Regions from separate parts of the Psychrobacillus sp. FSL H8-0484 genome, predicted to be linked through region 1. Evidence: riboswitches for the same ligand, from Rfam matches in the RefSeq annotation. Region 1 holds a riboswitch; the other holds the start of a gene.

Evidence for each region. Region 1 has a riboswitch for preQ1 ahead of queC (7-cyano-7-deazaguanine synthase QueC). Riboswitches for the same ligand answer to the same signal wherever they lie in the genome.
Region 2: linked by a shared signal. The riboswitch ahead of MHH81_RS16875 (QueT transporter family protein) and the one ahead of queC (7-cyano-7-deazaguanine synthase QueC) in region 1 are both predicted to bind preQ1.

Annotation. Positions count from the first base shown of each region.
Region 1 covers NZ_JBBOSZ010000001.1:323,334-334,632, reverse strand. Annotated here, with positions in the region: gene tlp (small acid-soluble spore protein Tlp) at 1-222, opposite strand, end outside; gene MHH81_RS01705 (hypothetical protein) at 441-1,085, shown strand; tRNA gene MHH81_RS01700 (tRNA-Ser) at 1,316-1,408, shown strand; tRNA gene MHH81_RS01695 (tRNA-Met) at 1,595-1,671, shown strand; tRNA gene MHH81_RS01690 (tRNA-Asp) at 1,675-1,750, shown strand; tRNA gene MHH81_RS01685 (tRNA-Gly) at 1,767-1,840, shown strand; tRNA gene MHH81_RS01680 (tRNA-Ile) at 1,846-1,919, shown strand; gene MHH81_RS01675 (GNAT family N-acetyltransferase) at 2,102-2,614, opposite strand; gene MHH81_RS01670 (aldo/keto reductase) at 2,980-3,792, shown strand; gene MHH81_RS01665 (radical SAM/SPASM domain-containing protein) at 3,968-4,843, shown strand; gene MHH81_RS01660 (VUT family protein) at 5,257-5,796, opposite strand; gene queE (7-carboxy-7-deazaguanine synthase QueE) at 5,842-6,570, opposite strand; gene queD (6-carboxytetrahydropterin synthase QueD) at 6,563-7,036, opposite strand; gene queC (7-cyano-7-deazaguanine synthase QueC) at 7,040-7,699, opposite strand; PreQ1 riboswitch class I at 7,753-7,796, opposite strand; gene queF (preQ(1) synthase) at 7,824-8,324, opposite strand; PreQ1 riboswitch class I at 8,455-8,501, opposite strand; gene MHH81_RS01635 (hypothetical protein) at 8,723-8,845, shown strand; gene MHH81_RS01630 (type I restriction endonuclease) at 9,092-10,156, opposite strand; gene MHH81_RS01625 (purine-nucleoside phosphorylase) at 10,483-11,299, shown strand, end outside.
Region 2 covers NZ_JBBOSZ010000001.1:3,419,754-3,431,052, reverse strand. Annotated here, with positions in the region: gene MHH81_RS16885 (ring-cleaving dioxygenase) at 216-1,193, shown strand; gene MHH81_RS16880 (methyl-accepting chemotaxis protein) at 1,430-3,163, shown strand; gene MHH81_RS16875 (QueT transporter family protein) at 3,225-3,707, opposite strand; PreQ1 riboswitch class I at 3,715-3,759, opposite strand; gene MHH81_RS16870 (MBL fold metallo-hydrolase) at 3,871-5,085, shown strand; gene MHH81_RS16865 (DUF3006 domain-containing protein) at 5,072-5,314, shown strand; gene MHH81_RS16860 (polysaccharide deacetylase family protein) at 5,446-6,555, opposite strand; gene MHH81_RS16855 (LLM class flavin-dependent oxidoreductase) at 6,897-7,907, shown strand; gene MHH81_RS16850 (NUDIX hydrolase) at 7,907-8,548, shown strand; gene MHH81_RS16845 (3D domain-containing protein) at 8,565-9,125, opposite strand; gene dapF (diaminopimelate epimerase) at 9,524-10,375, opposite strand; gene MHH81_RS16835 (S66 family peptidase) at 10,507-11,299, shown strand, end outside.

The DNA.
Region 1 (11,299 bases):
TCTTTTTCGTGCTGCAGCCTCATCTAAAATTTCTTTACGAAAACCTTCGAGACTTTCTTTCCGACGTTCATTTTTCTGTCTGATTGCCTCTCGTTCATTACCATCCGTATATATCATTGTTTCTTCAGCCGCTTCCATATTTCCAATTGTATTTTTCACCATATCTTGAAGCTTTTCCACATTATCTGATCGATCATCAGGCTTTGAATTATTTTTGGTCATTTTTTTATTCCTCCTTCTTTTTAATTGTCACACAAGATTTATCGTCCCCAATCTAAACAAAACTATTCAGTGAAATAAATTGCTTCTTCCATAAGAATGTTTTCTTGTACTCCTTTTTTGAAAAAATGAAATCAAGGATAAATACCTTGAAAGAAATGTAACAAATTTGGTTATGATAAAAAAAGGAAAGAGAAAAAAGAAAAAGAGGCGGTAATGATATGTCTATGGAATGGTTTAACAGAGTAACTGGTGAGCTTCAGGAACATTTGGAATCAATTTGTGAAGAATATGACAAAAACGGTCATATGAATATTAATCGAGGTTCCAAACATCCACGAATTGAATTTTTTGTTGGTACGGAAAATGACGGAAGAGATTACTTTTGCACTCTCCTCTTTGACCCCTATAATGAAGAATTTTACGTAGAAAGTTTTGACATTACTCTCCAACAACCTACAAGAATTATTTTGGATGATATTACCGATGTCGTTGAAGCTGTTCATGAAAGCTTTCATGAATTTATGGATGATGAAAGTGAATTCTATTATGTAGATGATGAAGAGGAATACGTAGTTCTAGATGATGAAATTACTCTTGAAGAAATTGATGTGGAATGGGAAACACCAGAAGTCACCGCTTTCCAAATCGATAATAATATTGAAGTAACTTATCAGTTTGGATTAGATAATGCAAATGGAGACGGTGTTATCCGAAGAGTCAGCCGACTCTGGACAGAAGACGGGGAACTCTTCGAAGACGAAAGTACTTTTTCCTTTAAAAAAGAAGAGGCAAGTACCATGATTGCCATGATTGCAAGCCATATGGATACAATGTCTGGATATGACGAAATGATAGACCAATAAAGAAGCTTACTTTCCAACGTAGCAGTTAACCAAATAAAATAGTCTAAGTATTAACCCATCTAAGTTCCAACTTAATGATGGGTTATTTTTTGTTGTAAAAGGTCTGTATTTCTCTCTTTTTATATTTTTTATAAAAAAGCATTGCTTTTCTTATAGAAAGTGTTTTATAATATATCAGGTCTTGAATAATATTTTTGTAGTTAGCCATCCAGGTCTAACAAACATATTACGGAGGAATACCCAAGTCTGGCTGAAGGGATCGGTCTTGAAAACCGACAGGCGGGTCATACCGCGCGGGGGTTCGAATCCCTCTTCCTCCTCCATTTTTTAAAAGTTGTTAATAGTAGTAATAAATTAACCAAAAGTATTTAGTAACATCTATAATATTGTCGCGGGGTGGAGCAAATCGCTTCACGAAGAAAGCGATTAACGTCGACGCAAGCGAAGCGTGGAAGACGTAAAACTCACTTAAATGCGTAGTTGAAATAATATTCAACGCTTAATATTATCGCGGGGTGGAGCAGTTCGGTAGCTCGTCGGGCTCATAACCCGAAGGTCACAGGTTCAAATCCTGTCCCCGCAACCAAATGGTCCCGTGGTGTAGCGGTTAACATGCCTGCCTGTCACGCAGGAGATCGCCGGTTCGATCCCGGTCGGGACCGCCATTTTTAAAATTCTAATGCGGGTGTAGTTTAGTGGTAAAACCTCAGCCTTCCAAGCTGATGATGAGAGTTCGATTCTCTTCACCCGCTCCAATAATGGGCCTATAGCTCAGCTGGTTAGAGCGCACGCCTGATAAGCGTGAGGTCGATGGTTCGAGTCCATTTAGGCCCATCAATAGTCAATCCCCTCAAAAGAATTGACTTACAAACAGAAATACCCCATCTGAGGTCTACACTCAGATGGGGTATTTTTTTAGGTTAAATAATACAGTAAATACAGCGAATTTAATCTATCTTCCCTTAATTCGAAAAGGAGCGAACGACTATCCTTTAAATTATTTTAAACAAAGAAAACTAGTTCAAATCAAATCGATAGCATTTGGCTCCCATACCACCGAGTTTATTTTCTTCTTCTAAATCTCTTACAAAGCCAAAATATTCATATAATCGAATGGCTTTTACCATTGGATCTCCCGTAAACAAATAGATACTTTTCGCCTCTTTTTGTTTCGCATAGTCTACACAAGCATTTAATAGTTTTTGTGCAACGCCACGTCCTCTTGCATTCGGATGAACGCCCAATAATCGAATGAAGGGTGCATAAATTTCAACTGTCTGCCCTGAATATGCTTTTTCTGCCGTTTCAAAAAGCTGTACAGTCCCTAAAATTTCCTTATCGTCTCTCGCAACTAATATTTTATCTACATCTGTATTATCAACGGAAGCAATGATATCTTCTAAGTAGTGCTCCCAAAATTTCGGATCGTCAAAACCATTTTCATATTGTTGATAACTATCCACTAATAATTTCCGAACGCTTTCTTTATCTGTTTCTACTAGTTCTTCTACCACGATTTCCGTAATCATTAAAACCCTCCTCATTTCTAACATGCATCAATTGAAAAAAATCATCCAATAATTCCTTATACAAAAGAAGAAACATACATTTTAGTTATAGTAATATGAATAGATTTTTTGGCAGTATATACTTCATAATCTACGTTCATTTCAACTTACAGCTTTATTAACCCGTTAACCAAGTTAACAGGTATGATTTATTATATTTAAGAATATCACCAAACTAATACAATGACAACGTATTATCTAATAGAAAAAAGCGCACCATTGATAGGATTTTTCTATCATTTTGATTTTCTAAATACTTAATAATTTGAGTATTTGGGTTCTCTTTGAGAAGATTGGTAAGATAAATGCACAGAGGAGAGATACATATGGATTTTATTACACTAAGTAATGGCACAAAAATACCCCAGATCGGTTTTGGTGTGTATCTAGTTGATAATGATACGGAAGCGCCAGGTGCAGTTGAAGAAGCACTACGCATAGGCTATCGCCACATTGATACGGCTGCTATTTATAAAAACGAGGAAGGTGTCGCAAAGGGTATCGCCGCTTCTGGTGTAGCACGTGCAGACATATTCCTAACGTCTAAAATTTGGAACGACGACATCCGTGCTGGTCGTACGAAAGAGGCATTTCAAGAATCGCTCGACCGTTTGAATACTGATTACCTAGACCTATGCTTAATACACTGGCCAGTCGATGGGATTGTAGAAGCGTGGCGTTCACTTGTAGAGTTATATGAAGAAGGTAAAGCGAAGGCAATTGGCGTGTCTAACTTCAAGCAGCATCACTTGGAACAGTTGAAGGAAGCCGGTTTAATGACCCCAATGGTCAACCAAATCGAGTTACACCCTCAGTTGCCTCAAAAAGATTTTGCGGATTATTTAAAAGGCGAAGGTATTCACATACAAGCCTGGAGCCCATTGATGCAAGGAAAATTCATGGAGATTGACTTGTTCCATGAATTGGCGAATAAATACGAAAAAACGCCATCCCAAATTGTACTTCGCTGGCATTTACAAACGGGACACGTCGCATTACCAAAATCTGTGACACCAAGCCGTATTCAAGAAAACTTAAACGTATTCGACTTCCAATTATCATCGGAAGACATGGCCGCAATCGATGCAATTGCGACAAACGAGCGAATCGGCCCAGACCCAGACAAAATCGAATTTTAATATCTAATGAGTAGACCTGCCCTCTTTTGGAGACAGGTCTTTTTTAACTCGAGTTTATACCGTGTCGCTGAAGTCATTCAGAAGGAAAATCTAGTACCCGTATTTGATGAACAATTAAATTCTGTTAAAATGAGTATAGTTATTAATAAATCAGAACTGGAATGGTGAATAAACCTTGAAAACATTTAAAAAAATGTATATCGAAATTACCAGTGTATGCAACCTTGCTTGTAGCTTCTGTCCCCCAACAAGTCGAAAGGCAAATATTATTAAACTAGATGCTTTTAACAATATACTAGATCAAATTAAAGACCATACAAAATATATTTACCTTCACGTCAAAGGGGAACCGCTTCTCCACGCGAGAATCGATCAACTGTTGGATGCTGCTCATGCCAAAGGATTTAAAGTAAATATCACAACGAATGGGACGCTTATTAAAAAGAATCGTGAAAAATTATTAGGTAAACCGGCATTACGCCAAATCAACTTCTCCCTACATAGCTTCGATGGTCATGAAGGATCTGAAAATCGCGAAAAGTACTTAGGAGATATTCTAGAATTTGTTCGCGATTCCAGGGAACATAATACCATTATTTCGTATCGATTATGGAATTTACAAAAAGAAGCAACAACTGAATTAGCGCAGAGAAGAAACCGCGAAACGTTAGAAATCTTAGAAAATGAATATAACTTAGATTACAAAATAGAAGAAAAAGTACAACCAGGTAAAGGCTTAAAAATCGCGCAAAACGTTTATCTAAACCAAGACCATGAATTCCAATGGCCAAGCTTACAGGCGCCAGAGGATGATGGCAAAGGATTCTGTCATGCCCTTCGTAGCCAAGCGGCCATTCTTGTCGATGGAACGGTTGTGCCTTGCTGTTTAGACGGGGAAGGCGTGATCAATTTAGGTAATATCAATAAAACCCCGTTCTCAGAAATAATTGAAAGCGATCGAGCAAACGCTCTTTATGACGGGTTTACGCGAAGAGAAGCTGTGGAAGAAATGTGTAGGAAGTGCGGATATAGACAGAGATTTGGAGTGTAAACTTTTTTAGAATAGGCTCTGTTAAACGATCATGTTGTTGACGAAAATCCGCTCGCTTTCCGCGGATTTTCGTCAAAATATATATTCTCCTAAAAAACCACCGCCTACAGAATAAAGTAATGAAATCCTTATAAATAGCCCACCAATCGATCGAAAACGCACGATTGGTGGGCTATTTTTTATTATTATACTCTAGAACTTAGAACTATTCTTGCATTATGCGAGCACCTATACAATTAAATTTCCAATATAATCCTGAACGAGACAAAACGCTCCATGAACACGACAAACAACACATCGAACGCAACAAAACACCTTACGAACACGACAAACGCACAGCCCAAAGCGACAAATCATCAAAAAGAGGAGGTTGTCTCCAAAGAAAACCTTTTGAGACAACCTCCTTCATATAATTATTCTGATACAAGACGTTTTTTCTGAATTACATGAATTTGACTCAAAATCAGTGCGCCGAACATTTGAATAATAGTTTTCACGATAATTTGTCCCAAAATAGCGAATGGTACAGCTTCCCAAGGTAGAAAATTGGCACCAAGTGGACTCAAGCCAATTACTACGAAAATAGCAGAATCAAGCAATCCTCCAACAATTCCGCTGTAGAACACTCTCCAAGCCATTGGTAGTTTCAATCTAGTATAGATCTCTGTATCAGCTGTTTCAGCGACAACAAATGAAAGAGCCGATGCCACCACTATCAACAGTGTATCCCCAAGCATAAATGAAACGAATGCGGATAAGGCTAAAGCTATAATAATAAATAAATATGTCTTTGGTCTTCCGTATTTATTTTGTACAAGATCTCGGAAAATAAAGGTCGCTCCGATCAGAAAAGTTCCCATAGGAACGATAAACATTCCAAGCTGTAATGGTGCAAATGCTGCTGTTACCACATTAGCGGTGACAATAGATAATAAATAGAATAATATTCTCATGATGTACTCCTCAATTATATTTAGATACAGTTTTGTAGTTGCCCACTACACGCCTCTTTTATTACCCCAAACAAGAGCATGCAGCTGTGGCAGTACTTTGACATCTCTTAATTCCTCATCCGCAATGACCGTGTCGATCAGCGATTCGTACTTCTCCAATAAATGGGTGATCAACCGCGAATTGTCCGTCGTCGTGATATCATCATTTCCGACCTGGAGATAAAAAGGAATCGTCGGATATCGAAGGTGAACTTGCTTGGCATAATCATAATCCGCTTGATTAAAAACAACTATTTTGAGGGATATATGCTGCTCGCTGTTTCGATTTTTAAGTTTCCCTAAGATATCAGTTAGCACAAAAAAGTCCGTAGTCATTCCGGAACTAGGTGGCTTTGGTGAAATCGTTAGTTCATCGATATCATACAGCCATTCCTGCCATTTGCTTCCCTGTGTCTCCACTCCGATTTTTATCTCATTTTCTTTTAATATTGCAATGAGTGCTTCCAAATTTCGAAGGAGTGCCGGATTGCCACCCGAAATCGTGACAAATGAAAAACCATTGCCTCCAAGACGTTTCAACTCGGACCAAATCTCTTCTGCTGTCATTTGGACAATAAGATGCTTGCCACTGCCATCCCATGTAAACGATGAATCACACCAGGAACAGGAATAGTCACAGCCCGCAGTCCGCACGAACATCGTCTTCTGGCCTACTACCATTCCCTCGCCTTGAATTGTCGGTCCAAAAATCTCCATAACGGGCACCTTACTCAACTTCCATCCACTCCCGTCTCGCTTCAGCATAGCTTGTCGGAGTTTCATACAGCCTGATAAATTCTATACGCGCCCCGGTATATCGTTGTTCCTCAAGCAAGGCTTCGACCAACTTTTCGTAGATCCAGACAACGATGTTCTCTGCCGTCGTATTCATCGGTGGCAGGGTTTCATTTAAATAACGATGATCCAAATAAATCTCTATTTTTTGTTTCCATATCTCTTTTATATCGCCAAAATCTATCATCAAACCACGTTCATCCGTATATCCACTCAATCCTAATACGGCACGATACGTATGACCATGCAGGTTCTTACATTTCCCCTCGTAGTGATGTAAATGATGGGCAGCATCAAAGGTAAATTCCTTGCTCACAAGAACACGCTTTGAATGATAGTTCAATTGACTCCTTTGAATATCTTCGTCTATTTTTTGGAGCTTATCGACAATTCTAAATTCAGGCATGCCTTAAGACTCCTTCCGAAAGCTTAAATACTCATCAAGCCCTTTTTGTCTCAGCTTACATGCCGGACATTCCCCACAACCATCTGCTATTACACCGTTATAGCAGGTCAACGTTTTTTCCCGAACAAACTCCAGCGCCCCGAGCTGATCAGCAAGCTCCCATGTTTGTGCCTTGTTCAGCCACATTAGCGGTGTATCGATCACAAAGGTATCGTCCATGGATAAATTTAATGTTACGTTTAAGGATTTTACAAAAATATCTCGGCAATCGGGATATCCGCTGAAATCAGTTTCACACACGCCAGTCACGATATGCTTGGCTCCCACTTGGCTTGCTAAAACTCCGGCAAAGGAAAGAAAGAGCAAATTACGGCCAGGCACAAAAGTCGAGGGTAGTCCACCTTCTTCTCCGTCTTCTACCGCTATGTCTTCTCGTGTCAATGCATTCGGAGCAAGCTGATTCAAGAGTGACATATCCAGTATGTGATGCTTGATACCGAGTTCCTTGGTTATCTCCTTCGCACATTCAATTTCAAGACTATGCCTTTGACCATAATCAAAAGTCACTGCCTCAATCTCTCCAAAACGTTCTTTTGCCCAGAACAGACAAGTCGTACTGTCTTGACCTCCGCTAAATACAATGATTGCTTTCTCCTGCTTCATCTGTAAAAACTCCCTTATCATGAAAAAACAGCATCCTAAGAAAGAATGCTGTTTTCTCCTTAGTTTTTTAAAGAGGGTAGCTAAAAACCTCTTCCTTCATATGACTGACTATTCAATTCCTCGTTTATCGATTATCTATTTTTTCTGGATAAAGATCATGATTCATCAAACGATAATGAGCCATCTCTTCGTATTTCGTACCCGGCTTCCCATAGTTACACCATGGATCAATGGAAAGTCCTCCACGTGGAGTGAATTTCCCCCAGACCTCAATATACCTTGGATCAAGTAATTTAATTAAATCGTTCATGATGATATTTACACAGTCTTCATGGAAATCCCCGTGATTTCTAAAACTGAATAAATATAATTTTAGTGATTTACTCTCTACTATTTTTTGATCCGGTACGTACGAGATGTACATAGTTGCAAAATCAGGCTGATTCGTAATCGGGCATAAACTAGTAAACTCTGGACAATTAAACTTCACAAAATAATCCCGATTGGAATGAAGATTATCCACTGACTCCAATACCTCTGGTGCATAATTAAAAGAATACTGTACTCCTTGATTCCCTAACAGGGTTAAATCTTTTAAACTTTCTTCATGATTTCGGCTAGACATAAAAAAAACCTCCTAATAAAATGTTTCCCAACACTTTATCAAGAGAGGCATCTGCAACTGTTCTATAAAACAAATAGGATAAAAAACATAAAAAAAGCCACATCCAAATATGGACATGGCGAATAGTCATGTATCCATAGTTTTTTATAGAGGGTATCAGCTATGAACCTCTCCCGATCATTCGGGTACCTATTCATAATATAGAATACTTTCGAAAACGTCAATTAGACATTTATGTAGATTACTAGAAGAAATGTCTAGGAAATGCCGATATGAGTTTGGGAGTTTAGGACCTAGATTAAAGTAATTTAGATCGATAATCTCTTTTTTAAGAGATTATCAACATTTTTAAAATTTCCTTCTAAATTTAGGTATAAAATCGAAATAGATTTCCTATATTGGTAATAGAATACGAGATTCAAGGAGGAATAGAAATGAAGAGTCCAATAGATTTACCAGAACTATTACCAGAAACATTAGAAGAGTTATTGAAACTATTACTACAAACGATTGTCGCATAGGGAGAGATTTTAGATTAATAATGAACCTTGGAAACATAGAAAAGTAGATATTTCTACTTGTGTCAGGTAGAGATATCTACTTATTCATTATGCTCCAACATCTCCCTCACTCTCTCCTAAAAAACTTTTTATCATACGAATGGTACAACAAAATAGCTCTTGCAAGCGTTTTGGTCCAACACTATGTTTTACAAACTCTTTTTCTAACTCTTCACGGTGCACAGTTAATAGTTGTAAAAGCTAGGTTTACAAAAAATGTTCAGCAGTCTTCACAATCAAATCTTTAGAGTTCAATAAATCTAAAGGTTTTTCAAATTCTATTACCGTCCGTTCTTTATCGTTCGGTGCATTATTTAAAATAATGAAGTTCCGATTTTTTTCGAAGTATACTCGCATGATCCACTTGCGAATACTGTCGTCAATAAGGATATTGAAATAACTCTTATTATCTCTATAGAATATTCTCTCCGAGTCAAACACTCCGTTTAATATAACTTTTGTGATTGAAAAGCTTTCTAGTTCTTCATGTGTTGTGATTATTTCTGGGAATTCACGGACTTCCTCCTGCTCTTCTTCAATGACAGGTTTATTTTCATTCGTAGATTTTAGTGCGGCACTTAATTTGTCATTTACTTGTTCATTCACAATTTGTTTTAAGCCTCTTGCTATTATTGGAGTGAATTTTTCTAGAGTCGTTTTAGTTTTTACACCGTCGTAAATTTGATTTACAAGAAATCGGACAAACTCTTCTGATGGCATGTTAAATTGACCAGAAAGATAAATTTTAAGAGCATTCAAATACTTTAGTTCTGAAGCATTACTTGTAATCTTATCTACATCGAAATTTTCTTTTCTGAACTTAGCAATTTCGCTAATTTGTGTATCTCTTAGTTCTGTGATATTAAACACAAAAAACGGAGAAGCATCCATTTTGTTTGGTTGCTCTAAGTCCGTGAAGAATTTATATTCAATCCCGTTTGTTAAAATACTGAACTTGGAAGTTGTAGTTCCGAAATATCTAAATAGTTGTGAGTCATGTTTAGTTAATACTTGATTTATCCCTTTGCACTCAATTAATATAACAGGCTTTCCTTCGGATAAAATTGCATAGTCCACTTTTTCACCTTTCTTAATCCCAACATCTGCTGTGAATTCTGGTGTAAATTCATTTGGATTAAAAACATCGTACCCAAGAATTTGAAAAAACGGCATAACAATAGCTGTTTTTGTTGCTTCCTCCGTTCCAATTGATGCTCTCAATGTTTCAACTCTGTTAGCCAAACCGCGTATTTGTTCTGCAAACTTTTCCATCTGAAAATCCCCCTTTAAATTTGAGTAATCAAAAATGCATCAAAATCTATTCCTAGTAAAATACCCCATTATTATTAATCTTATTTCACTATATAAATTGACGGATAATTCTATTAATTATTGAAATTGTCTTCTACACAGAATTAATAACAAATATATTCCTATTACAAGTACGTTTATGTGGTGGTTTCCTTTACAATGATTCTTCCCTCCATTAAACTTTTATCGATAACATACTTTATTTTCTATAGCAGAAGTAGGCTACATATATATAGAGTATTATCAGTACCAAACTTTAATGATAACGTTCCAAGGAGGAATTATTAATGCACAATATCCAAGATATTTTAGAAACTAGAGATTTCATTATGAGTAAAACAGACGCTCGTCCTGTGATTGGACTGATTCTAGGCTCTGGCTTAGGAACACTTGCAGATGAAATTAAGAACCCGGTCAAAATTCCTTATAGTGAAATTCCACACTTTGCAAAGTCTGAAGCAATTGGTCATGCAAACGAACTTGTTATTGGCGAATTAAACGGAAAAATTGTAGCAGCGATGAAAGGTCGTTTTCATTATTATGAAGGGTTTACTTTGGATGAAGTAACCTTCCCAGTACGTGTAATGAAAGCACTTGGTATAGAGAATGTGATTATTACAAACGCTTGTGGTGCCGTGAATACAAGCTTTAACCCAGGAGATTTGATGTTAATTACCGATCATATTAATTTAGTTGGTACCAATCCGTTAATTGGACCAAATAATGATGAATTGGGCACTCGTTTCCCTGATTTATCACAAGTTTATAACAAGGAGCTTCGTACTATTGCCACTAAAGTAGCGAACGAACAAAACATCCCATTACAACAAGGTGTTTATGCTTGGTGGAGTGGACCTACTTACGAAACACCAGCTGAAATCCGTATGATTCGTACATTAGGCGCTGACGCTGTTGGTATGTCAACAGTACCAGAAGCGATTGTAGCCACTCACGGAAATATGAAAGTACTCGGTATTTCTTGCTTAACGAATATGGCATGTGGCATATTAGACCAACCATTAAATCACGACGAAGTAATTGAAGTTGCTGGTAAAGTTAGAGTTAAATTTGTGGAATTAGTTAAAGGGATTTTAGAAGAAATTT
Region 2 (11,299 bases), 3.1 Mb from region 1:
GCGCTGTTATTTAGAAAAATACCTCTCAGTAGTACTTGAATCTATTGGGAAGGTATTTTTCTTTTTTTTATGGGATAACTAGTATAAGCTTCTCCTTCTTGAGAGGGTTTATTTTTTCATTTGATTGACAAGGAATTTTATACATGATAAAATTATCTCGAATTAAAGATAACTAAATTAAGAGTAAAATATAAATTATGTTGGAGGAATATAAGATGAACCATTTAAAAGGTATTCACCATGTAACAGCAATTACTAGTAGTGCAGAAGAGAATTATAAGTTTTTTACGTATGTTTTAGGTATGCGTTTAGTTAAGAAAACAGTAAACCAAGATGACATTCAAACGTATCACTTATTTTTTGCGGATGATGTCGGAGGAGCGGGGACAGATATGACATTCTTTGATTTCCCTGGAATTCCAAAAGGTACACATGGAACAAACGAAATTTATAGAACAGGTTTCCGTGTCCCAACTGATGCAGCGTTACAATACTGGGTAAAACGCTTTGATCGCTTAGAAGTGAAGCATACAGGAATCCAAGATCAATTTGGTACGAAAGTACTTTCTTTTGTTGATTTTGATGACCAACAATATCAATTAGTTTCAGATGAGAATAACAAAGGTATTGCAGCAGGAATACCATGGCAAAAAGGACCAATTCCTTTAGAGTATGCTATTACAGGACTAGGGCCGATCCATATTCGAATTGCTCAATTTGATTATATGAAAGAAGTATTGGAAAAGGTTTTATTATTTAAAGAAATTGCACAAGATGGATCATTCCATTTGTTTGAAGTGGGAGAAGGCGGAAACGGTGCTCAAGTAATTGTAGAGAAAAACGTTATTCTTCCTCCAGGCCAACAAGGGTTTGGAACAGTTCACCATGCAGCATTCCGAGTAGAGGACCGCTCTGTATTAGATGAATGGACAACGCGTATGGAAAGCTTTGGCTTCCAAACTTCAGGTTTTGTGGATCGCTTTTTCTTCCAGTCGTTGTATGCAAGAGTTGCAAACGGTATTTTATTCGAGTTTGCAACGGATGGACCAGGATTCATGGGAGACGAGCCATACGAAACACTTGGAGAGAAACTATCACTACCTCCATTCTTAGAGCCTAAGCGTGAGCAAATTGAAGGACTTGTTCGTCCAATTGATACAGTTAGAAGCACAATAGATTTTGTGAAAGAATAATAAAACTTTATTACTGAGTCCTTTCCTCTTAGGGAAAGGGCTCGTTTTTTGTTTAAATGTATCTAATTGGTATATAAGTAAAAAGTTCCATAACCGAAAAAAATATAGTATTTAATTACCACTCAAATGTTAAAGATAATAAAAATTTAGTCGATAATATTTTGTGTAGTAAAAAATGCATATATATAATTTCTGTAAATGTACTGGTAATAGTTGAAATCGAGGAGGATTAGCAAGTGAAAATTCGTACAAAATTATTCATTATTTCATTATGTCTACTATTAATTCCAAGTTTAATAATTGGGGTAAGCAGTTACATGTCTGCTAAAAACAATTTTGATGAATTAGGAGAAAAAACACTTAAAAATGCTGTGGAGATGGCACTGTTGTTAATAGACTCAAAGAATAAGTCTGTTGAAAACGGGGAGATGACTTTAGAGGAAGCGCAAGAGCAAGTAAAGCAATACTTACTTGGTGAATTACAAAGTGATGGAAAACGTACATTAACGTCCAAAGTAGATTTAGGTGAAAATGGATATTTCAGCATCTATGGTAAGGATGGGGAACAAATAGCTCATCCATCCTCAGAAGGGGAAAATGGATGGGAAGATAAAGATGTTGATGGGAAATATGTCTTACAAGATATTATAAAAACTGCGGAAGCAGGCGGTGGTTTTTCGTATTATAAGTGGGATTTACCAAATCAGCCTGGCACTGAAGCGACAAAAATTACTTATAATAAAATAGATCCAAACTGGGGATGGGTTGTAAGTGCAGGAACTTACATGGAATCCTTTAATAAAGGATCTAATTCTATCCTAATAACAATCGCAATAACATTAGCAGTAGGCACATTGATAGGTATAGTTGTTATTATCTTGTTTTCTAGACATATAGGTAATCCAATTCAACAAATCGCACAAAATCTGAAAAAGATTGCAAATCAAGACTTATCTATTCAGAACATCAAGATTAAAAATAAAGATGAGTTGGGTGATCTTGCTAATGGGCTAAATACAATGACTACCAATTTAAAAGAGGTTCTAAATTTGGTCTCAAGTTCGGCTGAGCAAGTAGCTGCAACTTCTGAACAGTTAACTGCGAGTAGTGAGGAAACTAGTAAAGCTTCAGAAGAAATTACGGATTCAATTCAACAAATTTCATCTGGTCAAGAAAGTCAATTGTATGGAGTGCAGGAAGCAAAAAATTCTGTTTCCCAAATTTCTGCAAGCATTACGGAAATTACTGTGAATATTAAAGAATTAAATGAACTTTCTGTTGCAACATCGAAAGTTTCTCTTGCGGGAAATGAAGTAATTGCACAAACTGTGGAACAAATGAACCAAATCAATAGCCAAAGTACTCTAACTACAGAAGCGATGCTAATATTAGAACGTAAATCGAACGAGATTGGTGAAATCATTAATGTAATTACAGGGATAGCAGAGCAAACAAACCTACTTGCTTTAAACGCGGCAATTGAAGCAGCACGCGCAGGCGAGCACGGAAAAGGATTTGCAGTAGTAGCAGATGAGGTACGAAAATTAGCGGAGGAATCAGGTAATGCTGCTAAAAACATTTCTACTTTAATTGGTGAAATTCAAATGAATACAAAAGATACTGTTCATACTGTGAATGAAGGGAAAATTGTCATCGAGACTGGTATGAATTATGTTACAAATGCTGGGAAAACATTTGAAACAATTGCAGTTGATGTAAACTTGATAAACAATAAACTATCATTTATTACATCAGAAATCCAAGAAATTAGTAGTAATACAGAAGTTCTTGTTAATGAAGTAGAAAAAACAAAAGACGTTACGGAACAGTCAACTAGCTATACACAAAATGTAGTAGCAGCGGCAGAAGAACAATATGCTTCCATGATTGAAATGACGTCTGCTTCTCGTGCATTAGCAGAAATGTCCGAAAAACTTCAAGATATTGTTTCCGATTTCAAATTAAATTAAGTATCATCCTAACAAAAAAGTACCAACTTCGGATAATTAGAAGTTGGTACTTTTTCTACGATTAGATTAATGATTTAAAGTTTAATCGTTTATTTAAAGCACTCATAAGAGGAATGCCGACTGCTAATACAACAAATTCACCTGCTGCTACTGTTAACCATGTGTAGAAGAAAGGTAAATCAAACGCTAAGTTTAATTCGAATGCAATGATAAACGTCATAAACGTAAACACTATCGTATTAAATACCATTTGTTTAACTTGCCCTTTAATGAATTTCGCTGCAAATATGGTAATTAATAACGAAATAACAGTATGTGCTACCCCAAAAATAAGGTCATAAGCAGCCATTGGGGAAAACATATTAGTTATAATCACACCGAGTAAAATCCCAAAAAAGAATTTCTTGTTGAATACCACAAGGTGATTAAACATTTCGGCTATACGAAATTGTACTGCACCAAATGCAAATGGCGCCACTAATAAGGAAACTGCAACATATAAAGCAGCAATAATCCCGCTTGTTGCAATAGTTTTGATTTTCATAATTCATTTCTCCTTAGTTTTTTTACGTGGGAGGTTCTCGAACCACGCTATATTCACAATTGATAATTCTATGACAGGGACGAGAAACTGTCAAGGGAATTAGAAATCTACTAGCAAATAACTATGTTAAAATAAGAGCGGTAACCAAAAAGGAAGGTTTTAAATGAAGTATATATTATCCTCCATCATTACAATGATGATTTTTATGACATTCGGTTGCGCGATAGAAACGCAAACAGAAAACCAAGGGTCGAAAGTGGAGACATCTTCAACTAAAGAAAATGTTGGGAAAGAAATGAGTGTCCATTTTATTGACGTTGGACAAGGAGATTCTATACTTATTCAATCTCCGGAAGGCAAAAACATGCTCATCGATGGTGGGAAGAAGGATGCTGGTAAGCAGGTCGTTTCCTATTTAAAAAGTCAAGGAGTAGACAAACTAGATTACGTTATTGCTACTCACCCGGATGCGGATCATATTGGTGGACTACTTTCTGTGTTGAACTCCATTTCTGTTAAAAACTTTGTGGATTCAGGAAGAGTACATACTTCACAGACATATGAGGAAATGTTAGAGCTTATAGGTGATAAGAAAGTTCCTTTTATAGTGCCAGTGAAAGGGGATACGATTCCTTTAGATTCTACTATGGAGATCAATGTGTTGAATGCTGGGGAGAATTCCAATGACAATAATGAAGCTTCAATCGTCTTGAAAGTGCAATATGGAAAGATCTCATTTCTTTTAACGGGAGACGCGGATATTGGAGTAGAAAATAGTATGCTAAATCAGTATTACTTGGAATCTACTTTTTTGAAAGCCGGTCATCATGGCTCAGATACCAGTACTTCGGAAGCTTTTATTCGTGCGGTTAAACCTAAAGTTACAATCTTGAGTTATGGTAAAGATAACTCCTATGGTCATCCACAGAAAGAAGTGGTAAATCGAATAAAAAATATAAAGTCCCAGGTCTATGCGACGGCAGAGGTAGGAAATATTATAGTTAAAACTAATGGCGTAGATTATACTATTTCCACGCAAAATAGTCCTGATGAACAAATAGAAGAGACAGCTGTAACCATCACACCAGTAGTGATTTCAAGTAAAAACGTACAGGAAGAAATCGTAGGTATAACAAATGCAGGAAACAAAACGGTGAATTTAAAAGACTGGAAACTTGTTTCTATAGAAGGTAATCAAGTATATACATTTCCAAATAACAATTTAAGTGCTGGTAAAACAATTTATATCACGAGTGGTCAGCATGCAAAAGAGGGACAAGGTTACATTAAATGGAACAAAGGACAAATGTGGAAAAATGATGGAGACCAAGCGAGATTAGTAAACGAGAAAGGAGAGATCGTTAGTGAAGTGGAATAAATACACACTAGATCGATTTGAAGGTGACTCAGCAGTATTCTTGAAATATCCAAATGAAACAGAAAGCCTACTTATTCATTGCTCGGAGCTAACTGAAAACTTAAAAGAAGGGGACATCGTACGCATCTCTGGATGGAATGATACATATAAAGTCGAGCTACTCGAAGATGAAACGATGGAACAAAAAGATAAAGTGCGACGATTGCTTGAACAATTGAAAAAAGATTAATGTAGAAAGTAGATTCTCTATAAAGTAAAAAGAAGTGATTCACATGATAGTCCAAATTTCATGTGAATCACCTTTTTTGTTACAAGAGTGTTACTGGTGCCTGGCACCAGAAACACTCCTGTAACAATTGGTTAAAGGGATGTGTCATGTAGGAAGTTTTGGACGATGTGATGCTCTGGTGTGTATGTTTTGAGTGAATAGCCTTCTTTTTGTAACCATTCGATTATTTGTGGAAGAGCTAGTGTTGTTTGGCTTCGATCATGCAATAGGACGATGATGTCTCTGTCTCCTGATTTGTAGGCTTTTTCTACTCCAACTTTCACGTTTTTGACGATCTGGTCAGTTTGTTTGTCGGTGTATTTCCAATCGTTTGAATCAACGTCCCAATCCCATAGTTTATAGCCATTTTTGATCAGCTCATTTTTCATAGCGGATGTAATATGTGGTTTGCTTCCATATGGAGTTCGGACTAGTTTTGCATCAATACCAGTCATTTGTTTAACAAGTTTCGTTCCTTCATTTATCTCTTTGATGAAGGATTTGGATGATAAGTAAATTTTATTTTTGTCATGTGTCATACTATGTGTACCAATGTAGTGTCCATCATTAACAACTGAATTGATTATAGATGAGTTATTTTTCATATTATTTCCTAGAAAGAAGAAAGTTGCTAGGGTGTTATATTTTTTTAATGTGGAGTTGTTTATAGCTGTAAATTTATTTGGTCCGTCATCAAACGTTAAGTAAATAGTTGCTTTTGATTGTCCTTCTGGTTCTGCCGGTTGTGTTGATGTTTGTTTAGCATTCAAGATTTTGTTTATATAAGTTTCGTATTCTTCATGAGACATATGTTCGTAGTCATCTCTGTAAATACGCTGTGTTTTCTGTTTCTGAAAGTATTCTACTTGGAAGCCCATTTCACGTGCGATGTATTTAACACTAATAAAAAGTTTACCGTCCACTTTAACAATAGGGGACCAATTGAGTGGAGTGTCGTCTTTAGACGTTATATTCGAGACTTCATTATAACTAATTACCATTCCGCGTTTCCGAAGGTATGTGATTCCATTTTCTGTTTCAATAGGGATATATAAAAATGTGGAAATTTCTTCAAGCGGAACCTTCGTATCTCTATCTATGACTCTGACATCACTAAAATCTAGCAAGCGATCATGGAGTCCAACATGATGAGCTACTGAAATTGTTGCTGCTTGACTAGTAGTTGTACTAAGAATAGACATAAATAAAGCAGAGCATATGATGATAAACAATTTTCTAATGACAATAACCACCCGTTTATAATTTTAGATTTCTCATTATAGAAACATATGAATTTTGTAATCCTAGTATGCTTTTATTAAAATAGGTGGTATGAACGTCATTCATATTGTAGAACTTATCATAGGACTCTAAATTGCATGAAAAACCAAAACAAACGTGAATGTTTTAACATTCACGTTTGCTTTGGTGCCAGGCACCTGTAATATGAAAGTAAAACGCCAAAGCAGTTATCTATAATGCAAAATAGTATAATGAAATTTAAAAGTTATAAATATATAGAGCGATTGGAGGAACAATTAGAATGAAACAACCAAAATCATTAGATACTATTCCTTTGTCAGTATTAGATTTATCTGCTGTAGCGGAAGGATCGACTGTACGTGATGCGTTTCAAAATAGTATGAGTCTCGCTCAACATGCAGAAAAGTTAGGATATAAACGATACTGGGTAGCAGAACATCATAATATGCCAGGTGTTGCAAGTTCAGCTACTTCTGTTTTAATTGGATATTTAGCGAGTGGAACGAGTACGATACGCATTGGAGCAGGAGGCGTGATGCTTCCAAACCATTCCCCTTTAATAATCGCGGAACAGTTTGGTACATTGGAATCCATTTATCCAGGGAGAATTGATCTTGGGTTAGGAAGAGCGCCTGGAACAGATATGCTGACTGCTCGTGCTTTACGTAGAGATTTTAGTGCAGCGGATAATTTCCCAGAACTTGTGCAGGAACTGCAATCATACTTTGAGTCTATTGAAGAGAACTCTAGTCGACCAATTATTGCTGTACCAGGACAAGGATTAGAAGTACCAATTTGGTTGCTTGGTTCAAGTAATTTTAGTGCGAAGCTAGCCGGTATGATGGGTTTACCATACTCATTTGCAAGTCACTTTTCACCAGATTACTTAGAGGAAGCATTACATCTCTATCGTTCATATTTCAAGCCATCTAAGCATTTACAGGAGCCTTATGTGATTGCTAGTTTGAATGTAATTGCTGCAGAAACAGATGAAAAAGCTGAATTTCTTGCTACCTCGTTATTGCAACAGTTTTTAGGAATCATTCGAGGGAAGAGAGGAAAAATGCAACCTCCAGCAAATATGGGAGAACTCTGGACAGCGCAAGAAGAGATAATGGTAAATAAGTCTTTAAGAGCCCGGATTGTAGGTTCTCCAGAAACCGTGAAATCCAAGCTAGAAGATTTCCTTGCTACTACACAAGTAAATGAAATAATGATTAACTCACCAATATATAACCATCAAGAAAGATTAAAATCATTTGAGTTTATATTTAAGGCGGCTAAACAATAGTGGAAACGGAACAACTTAAAATATTCGATAGAGAGAAAAATCCTATAGGTGTTGCTTCGAGAGAAGAAGTGCATAGATTGGGACATTGGCATGAAACGTTTCACTGTTGGTTTATTAGTAGCGAAGAGGGAAGAGATTATGTTTATCTTCAGATGCGAAGTGATTACAAAAAAGACTATCCTGGGTTGTTAGATATAACCGCTGCCGGTCATTTATTGGCTAAAGAAACTGTGCACGATGGAGTAAGAGAGGTAGAAGAGGAGCTTGGGGTTAAAGTTGCTTTTCAAGACCTATCTTCACTTGGTATTATTGATTATTCGGTTTACAATGGAGAGCTTATTGATAAAGAATTTGCACATGTTTTCTTATATAATTGTTCTCTTCATTTCAATGATTTTAAACTTCAAGCAGGAGAAGTTTCAGGAATCGTCCGTACAGAATTTAAACAATTTGCTTCGCTTTGGATAGGTGAAACGGATGAAATAGAAGTCGAAGGATTTTATGTAGATAATGTAGGGAATAAAAAGAATATGACTAGAATAGTGACAAAGAATCACTTTGTTCCGCACGAAAGCTCTTACTACGAAGCTATAATTCATGGAATACGTACGAATATGACAAAAAACCAACTTCCGCTATAGAAAGTTGGTTTTTCTTCTATTCCAATATTTTTATCGTTACGTTTTTTCTTCCCCATTTGTAGGCCTCACTTGTAGAGGAGAAAAATACGTCGATTTTATTGCCTTTAATTGCTCCTCCCGTATCACCTGCAATTGCATAACCATAACCTTCCACATACACTTTCGTTCCAAGTTTAATAACACTTGGATCAACAGCAATTACTTTGAGATCTGGATTACTTTTTAAGTGAATACCGGTACTAGTGATACCAGAGCAGCCATTACAGTTTGCAGTAAATGCACTTGCAGATACAATAAATTCTTTTACCACTTTATCTTTTGAATCCGATCGAGAAGGATTTTTGGATTTCGCTTTCTGAGTAGAGGCAATCGTTAATTTTTGTTTTGGTTTAATCAGGTTACTATTTAGTTTGTTCCATGATTTTAAGTTATTGATTGATACATTATACGTTTTAGCAATTGAGTACAATGTTTCCCCTTTTTGAACAGTGTGTATAGGACTTGCGGCCACACTTTCATTTACTCCACTGACCAATAGTACTATTGAAATGATGAGTGTTCCAAGAATTTTCTTCAAATACACTATCCCCTTGCTATTTAGTCTAATCATATAGTAGCAGTATTTTATTACAGGAATATTACGACAATTTTCCAATAGCGTTACAAATAAAGATGGTAGATTCTAAATATATGTTTGAATAGATTAGAATATACTAAAGCCTTCCAACTTTATTAAATTGGAAGGCTTTCAGATTTAAAGTATTAAGTTAATCTTTCCATTCTATAGAGTTAATTTCATAAATAGTACTTTGTCATTAAAATGCGAACAGTTATCTCTTTGTTGATTGAAGCGGCAGGTGGCGACTCCAGCGGGATGAGTGAGACAGATAAGACACCACAAACGACGCGTGAGCGACGGTGATGGCTTATCGCTCACCCCGCGGAAAGCGTCCGCCTATAGCGGAAATCAATTAATTATGAAATTGATTCTATAATACCATCAAATACTTTTGTGGCAGGACCTGTCATATAAACACTAACGTCTGTATATCGGATAATAAGGTCTCCACCTCGGAGTTTTACTACTATATCCGTGTCTTTATCACAATGTCCGTTTAGAACAGCTGCGACAACAGCTGCGCAGGCTCCTGTTCCACAAGCTAATGTCTCTCCACTGCCGCGTTCCCACACGCGCATGTGTAAAGTATTTCGATTCTCTATTTGAATAAACTCTGTATTCACACTCTCCGGAAACATAGGATGATGTTCAAATTTAGGGCCGACAATAGGAAGATTGATAGACTCTATGTCGTCACTGAATATGACACAATGTGGATTTCCCATTGATACAGTTGTTATAGAATATGGAGTATCCTCTATTAAAAGAGAATAATTAATAAGCACCTCTTGTTCTTCTACAAGCACTGGAATTGTAGGAGGATCTAAAATAGGACTCCCCATGTCAACGGTAGCTGATATCATCTTCCCGTTTTCTACATGTAGTTCAATAATTTTAATGCCACTTAATGTATCAATTTCTAGGGTTTCTTTCGTAGCAATATTGTGATCATAGACATACTTTGCAACACAACGAATGGCATTTCCGCACATTTTTCCTTCGCTACCGTCAATATTGAACATGCGCATTTTGGCATCAGCCACATCAGAAGGACATATTAAAACAATACCGTCTCCACCAATGCCAAAATGACGATCTGAAATAACTCTGCTTAGTTGTTCTGGATGGTCAATGGGGTGTTCAAAGCAATTTATGTAAATATAATCATTACCACAACCATGCATTTTTGTGAAAGGTATACTCATTATGTCTTCGCCTTCTTCCATTTATAGGTACATTATGTTCTATTATAAATATACGTAAGTAAAAGGGTCAATGGAAACAAATATGAAAAAAATATAATATTTGAATTATAATGGAATGAAAAGGAGTGTTTGTTATGCTAATAAAACCAAAAATGCTTCAAGCCGGAGATAAAGTGGCTACGATTAGTTTGTCATGGGGTGGGGCTGGCGAGCCGGATATAAAGTGGAGATATGAACAGGGTGTTGAAAGACTGGAAAAAGTATTTCAATTAGAAGTTGTTTCTATGCCTAATAGCTTAATGGGATCTGACTATCTATATGAAAATCCAAAGACACGTGCAGAGGATTTAATGAATGCTTTTAAGGATCCGACGATAAAAGGAATCATTTCTAATATTGGTGGAAGTGATAGTATTCGACTTTTACCATATATTGATTTTAATGTCATTCGAGATAATCCAAAGGTGTTTATCGGGTATTCGGATTCTACTGTGACGCACTTGTTTTGCCATAAAGCAGGGATATCATCATTTTATGGTCCTTCTGTGTTAATGGACTTTGCTGAAAATGTGGAGATGGATCCATATACGGTGGAAGCTTTGAAAAAAACTTTATTCTCCAATGAAGTAATTGGTGAAGTAGAACCAGCACTTGAGTGGACAAGTGAACGTTTACTATGGGTTATTGAAAATAAAGACAAACAGAGACAAATGACTTCGAATAGGGGCTATGAGGTACTGCAAGGCTCTGGAGTAGTGCAAGGGAAATTAATCGGAGGATGTATTGAAGTGTTAGAATTTGCTAAAGGGACATCGCTTTGGCCAGAAAAATCTTATTGGAAAGATAGCATTTTATTCTTTGAAACATCGGAAGATATGCCGGAACCAACTTCTATTGAGTATTGGTTGCGGAATTACGGTTCCCAAG